Pokkaliibacter sp. MBI-7: one gene and its partner. The protein of the gene in region 1 interacts with the protein of each later gene in a pairwise test. Links are inferred from orthologs where the notes say so. Each region holds a gene or a part of one and is shown on either strand. Other genes may lie near its edges.

Evidence for each region.
Region 2: the proteins of QCD60_RS09810 (region 1) and tusA interact in binary tests that used the Escherichia coli proteins (3 or more experiments, as listed by UniProt). The link is inferred for Pokkaliibacter sp. MBI-7 from one-to-one orthologs.

Annotation. Positions count from the first base shown.
Region 1 is NZ_JARVTG010000001.1:2,186,703-2,189,609, forward strand. It holds QCD60_RS09810 (IscS subfamily cysteine desulfurase), read right to left. Parts: upstream 2,108-2,907; coding sequence 893-2,107; downstream 1-892. Other genes in the region: hscB (Fe-S protein assembly co-chaperone HscB), read right to left, coding at 1-33; iscA (iron-sulfur cluster assembly protein IscA), read right to left, coding at 84-407; iscU (Fe-S cluster assembly scaffold IscU), read right to left, coding at 458-841; iscR (Fe-S cluster assembly transcriptional regulator IscR), read right to left, coding at 2,167-2,649; trmJ (tRNA (cytosine(32)/uridine(32)-2'-O)-methyltransferase TrmJ), read right to left, coding at 2,795-2,907. UniProt on the Escherichia coli protein: Master enzyme that delivers sulfur to a number of partners involved in Fe-S cluster assembly, tRNA modification or cofactor biosynthesis. Catalyzes the removal of elemental sulfur from cysteine to produce alanine.
Region 2 is NZ_JARVTG010000002.1:417,551-420,275, reverse strand. It holds tusA (sulfurtransferase TusA), read right to left. Parts: upstream 1,616-2,725; coding sequence 1,385-1,615; downstream 1-1,384. Other genes in the region: rlmM (23S rRNA (cytidine(2498)-2'-O)-methyltransferase RlmM), read right to left, coding at 1,885-2,725; QCD60_RS21570 (ProQ/FINO family protein), read right to left, coding at 290-1,243; QCD60_RS21575 (TIGR00730 family Rossman fold protein), read right to left, coding at 1-293. UniProt on the Escherichia coli protein: Sulfur carrier protein involved in sulfur trafficking in the cell. Part of a sulfur-relay system required for 2-thiolation during synthesis of 2-thiouridine of the modified wobble base 5-methylaminomethyl-2-thiouridine (mnm(5)s(2)U) in tRNA.

The DNA of each region.
Region 1 (2,907 bases):
GAACAGTTCAAAGTAGTTCTGACGAAAGTCCATGGCAGGCTTCACTGACTAAAAAACAAGGGGAACTCATAACGTCTGTTAACTCAGACGTTAAAGCTTTCACCACATCCGCATTCGCTACGTACATTTGGGTTGTTAAACCTAAAGCCTTCGTTCAGACCCTCTTTGACGAAATCCAGCTCGGTACCATCAAGGTAAGCCAGACTTTTAGGATCAATGAACACTTTTACTCCAAACGACTCGAAAACTTCGTCCGTGTCATCAGGCCGATCAACAAACTCCAGAACGTAAGCCAGTCCGGAACAACCAGAGGTTCGCACACCGAGGCGTACCCCCTGCCCTTGTCCACGCCCTTTGATGTAGCGATCGACATGGCGCGCGGCCGCTTCTGTCATGCTTATGCCCATTTCCACTCGCTCTCCTGGGTGCCAGCAAAGCTGGCACTGTCACAGTCAAATCACTTCGCAACCTTAGCGCGATAATCTTCAATGGCTGCCTTGATGGCGTCCTCAGCCAATACCGAGCAATGGATCTTGACCGGAGGCAGGGCCAATTCTTCCGCGATAGAGGTATTTTTGATTTCAGCCGCCTGATCCAGAGTCATCCCTTTCATCCACTCGGTAACCAGCGAGCTGGAAGCGATGGCAGAACCACAGCCATAGGTCTTGAACTTGGCATCTTCAATTACGCCCTGCTCATTGACCTTGATTTGCAGACGCATAACGTCTCCGCAGGCAGGTGCACCGACCATGCCAGTACCCACGGAAGGATCAGCCGCATCGAGCTTGCCAACGTTGCGGGGGTTTTCGTAGTGGTCGATTACTTTGTCACTGTAAGCCATATCAATCTCCTCAACTTTCTCCGAAATGTGCGTAGCAATTGCTGCCCATCATCAATGATGAGCCCACTCCACCGTGCTCAGATCAACGCCCTCTTTATACATATCCCAGAGGGGAGAAAGCTCACGCAGTTTATCTACTGCTTTGCGAATCAATTCAACGGCGTAGTCCACCTCTTCTTCAGTGGTGAAACGGCCGATACCAAAACGGATGGAACTGTGTGCCAGCTCATCATTCAAACCCAGCGCACGCAGCACATAGGACGGTTCCAAACTGGCCGACGTGCAGGCCGAACCAGATGACACCGCCAGATCTTTCAGCGACATCAGTAGCGACTCACCTTCAACATAGGCAAAGCTGATATTCAGGTTACCTGCCACACGATGGTCAGCGTCGCCATTGAGGTACACCGCCTCCATGTCTTTAACACCATTCCATAGGCGGTTACGCAGCGCGCTGGCATGGGCGGCATCCTTTTCCATATCCAGCTTGGCAATACGATAGGCCTCGCCCATACCAACAATCTGGTGAGTAGGCAGTGTGCCTGAACGCATACCGCGCTCATGACCACCACCATGCATCTGTGCTTCGATACGAACACGTGGCTTGCGACGCACATAGAGTGCACCGATGCCTTTGGGACCATAAATCTTGTGAGCGGTCAGCGACATCAGATCAACATTCATTGCTTCAACGTCGACAGGAATCTTACCAACGCTCTGTGCCGCATCAACATGCAGCAAAATGCCACGCTCACGCGTCAGTTTGCCGATGGCAGCAATATCGGTAATGGTGCCAATTTCGTTGTTGGCATGCATCAGACTCACCAACACCGTGTCATCACGCAGCGCCTCTGCCACCATTTCAGGCTCGATCATGCCATTCGCGTTAGGCGTCAGGTAGGTAATCTCGAAACCTTCACGCTCCAGCTGCCGGCAAGAGTCCAGCGTTGCCTTGTGTTCAATCTTGGAGGTGATAACGTGCTTGCCTTTCTTCTGGTAGAAGTGCGCAGCGCCCTTGATTGCCAGGTTACTGGCTTCGGTTGCGCCGGATGTCCAGACGATTTCACGAGCGTCGGCACCAATCAGATCAGCTACCTGATCACGAGCCTGCTCAACCAACTCTTCTGCTTTCCAGCCAAATACGTGCGATCGTGATGCCGGATTGCCAAAAACACCATCCATCGTAAGACACTGAACCATTTTCTCAGCAACGCGAGGATCGACGGGGGTAGTGGACTGGTAATCAAGAAAAATAGGCAACTTCATGCTTAACTCTCCAGGGCCGAAACCCTTCCTCAAATAGCAAAATCACGGTCTGGTGCTGATCAGCCCACGGCAATTCGATCAGCACTCATTTGTCTGCTCTGATGGCGACGATCCTGACGCTCTGCGGTGGCCTGCACTTCACGGCGCGAGACTAAGTCAGCCAGACTAATGCCACTCAAAAAAGTATGAATTTGATCGCTCAGATCGCACCATAGATGGTGAGTAAGGCAGGTTTCTCCCATTTGCTGACAGCCACCCTGCCCGCCACAGCCCGTTGCATCCACAGTTTCGTTGACTGCATCAACGACCTGAGCCACGAAGATACTCTCAAGCTCACGGCTCAACTGATAGCCACCACCGGGGCCACGCACACTCTTCACCAAGTCGTGCCGACGCAGCTTGGCAAAAAGCTGCTCAAGATAGGACAGAGAAATACCCTGACGCTCCGATATATCCGCCAAGCTAGTTGGACCTTTGCCACGGTGCAATGCCAGATCCAGCATCGCCGTGACGGCATAGCGCCCTTTGGTTGTCAGTCGCATCGTGCTCGCTCCCGGCGCGCCTTAAGCCTTTTATACCAAGCCAGAACACAGACCGCGTTCTGACTCATCAAATCACCAAGATGGACGTATTATGCTAATCCCGACTAATTTTATCAAGTATATAGCTGAGCAATTTAGTAGGTTATTACTTCGACGATTTTTCGATGGCCGTCAAGAAGCCACGCAGCACATTCAGTTCAACAGTGTCGAGGCGCGAGCGCAGGAACAGCCGGCGCAAGCGCGTCATTAATTGCCTCG
Region 2 (2,725 bases), on another replicon or contig:
TTACGCTCAGTCATGTCAGCCACTTCCTCAAAGGTCGTCAGGCCAGGATGGTTAACTTCCGCATTGAGCAGATGCGTTGGCATGATACCGTGCACACTGCCACCCCCCTCGATCAGGGTATCGGCAATCAGCCCCATCAGGCCGATACGTGAACCGCCGTAGACCAGACCAATGTTGCGCTCCAGCATCAGCGTTGCCAAACGTCGAGTGGCTTCGGCATAGGCCTCATGCTTGCCCAGACGAGAAGCACAATAGACTGTCAGCCAGGCCGTGGGGGTAGCGTTTTCCCTCATGAGAGATGTTTCCCAACCAGTTGATGAAGTTTCTCTTCCAGTCGCGCGGCCGAACGGTTTTGAGCCACCTCATCAGCGCTGCGATTTACCCTGGCAGGCTTTCGACCCTGCTCCTGCCTGTTATTCCGGCGCTCATTCTGGCCTTCAGGACGGCGATTGCCATAGAGACTGTTGTACTGTTCACGCGCGTGCTGAGCATCACGCTCTTCAACATGGCCAGCTTCCTTACCATCAATATCCACCCGTGACTTGCCCGCCTGCACGCAGCGCAAATAAGCCGGTGAACGCGTGTAGGACGCCAGACCACGCTTGATCTTGCCTTCCATACCGGGCAAACGCTCCATCATCGACTGCTGAATACCAATCTGTAATGGCTTGGGATGCTGGCGACTGAAAGCCAGAGGGAAGGAATCCATCAGCCATTGCACAGCCGCCCGGTTGGCGGCCTTGTTCTTGCGCTGGTTACGGCTATTACCAGAGGTCGTATCCTGAGCCGACGCCTGCTCCGCAGGGGCCGCCTTTTCAATAACACTGGCTGACGACGCTACCGATAACGACTCTTCGTCCTCTTCTGGGAGTGCAGCGGTCTGATCATCGATAGAGAAATGCGAGTCCGCCTCGGGTAACTCCACCATCTCATCCTGAGCGACCAAAGACTCCTCAGCCTGATTCTCACCCGCAGATGCCACATCACTTTCTTCACTCAGCTCCCATGTAGCAGTCACAGACTGAGAGGGTTCACTGAGAAGTTCTGACGAAGGCACTGCTACCGTTTCTGCTTTAGCACTGCTGGCCGCCTGCAATGCTGCCTGCAGACGCTGATTTTCAGCCTCTAACTCGCGAATACGTTCTCTTGCCTGCTCCAGGCTGGCCAGCTGCTTTTCGAACTTGGCCTCCAACGAGGTGAGCAATTGCACTAGGTTGGTGGGGGCTGTATCCAATCCAGCCATGGGAAAATTCTCCTGGTCAGAACTTATGCCTGCATCCAGTTATGTGGACCCAGGAACTACATCTAGCAAGCGTATTACGTCAGCCGGTCAACACTCAGACCCAGTGGGTTGTGAAAATTGATCCGTCTTGCAGTTCCGCTGTCAGCCTTTGCGAATCACATAGCAGTACAGATCATCCTGCTGTGACTGATCAATCAACTCATGACCTAAAAACTGGCAAAACTTGGGGATATCACGCGTCGTAGAGGGATCAGTGGCCTCGACCTTTACCAGCTGGCCAGCCTCCATGCCCCGTACCGTCTTGTGCAACAACATCACCGGCTCTGGACAATTGAGGCCTTTGGTATCCAAAAAGTGATCGTAATCAGACACGGACTTCACAACTCCTGGTGCCAAGTGCACCCACTTCGATAACACTACAACAACGCCAGCAGGCGTTAAAAAACTGTTCAGGCCCTGCTCGCTGACACTCTGCAAGGAATAAAGAACGAAGGTAGCAGTGTTTACCTCAGGTAAACACGGAAACCAAACGATCTTTTCACTCCAGAGTGTCCAATACGCAGCAAATCAGAAGCCCCATATCAGGCCGGGCATTCTAGCATGACTGACCGGATGACACAGTGTACAAGCCACCGCTGTCGTCAGCTGAGGCCATTCACACGCCGCCAGTCTTCGTCACGACAGACGAACAACGTGATTTCTTCACGGTCATGATAAAGATGGCGAGCCTCGATATGCACATTCAGCTCAGCCTCCGCACACCCGGCCTGCAACACCTCAAGGCACTGCTGGTAGGTAGTGTAGCGTTTCTGCATAGGCAACTTGAGGTTGAATACGGTGTAGCGGCACCAGCCACGGGTGATCCATTTAGTCATCAGGTCGATAACCCGAGCAGGCTTGTCGGCGATGTCACAGACCATCCAGTCAACCGGGCGGTCAGGCACATAGGTGAAACCATCCCCTTCAACGTGGGTAACCATGCCACCTGCCATCAAGGCGTCATCCATAGGGCCGTTGTCGACTGACGTGGTTTTCATATATCGATTAGCCAGCTGCCATGTCCATCCCCCCGGAGAAGCCCCCAGATCGACGGCTTTCATACCCGGTTTGAGCATGGCCTGTCTGGCCTCTTCTGTGAGGAAGAACAGCCAGGCCTCCTCAAGTTTCAGCGTAGAACGGCTCGGCGCAGCAGGAGGGAACTTCAGACGCATGACTCCCTGAGGCCAGGGTGAAGCCAGATGGGGATCCGCCAGACCGATGAACACCTGGCTCTCATTCATCCAGCCGATATACAGCCGCTCACGATGTGTGTCGCGCTTTGCAGTCAACACACCCGCCTTGCGCAAGGCGGCTGCCAGCGGCGGCACCAATTTGCGGCACAGCCCCTGCAGACCGGAACCCACTTCACTGTCAGCAGCCTCTATCCACACTTCACCACACTGCGGGAAACCATCCAGATGCTGCAGGAAAAAACCGACCCGG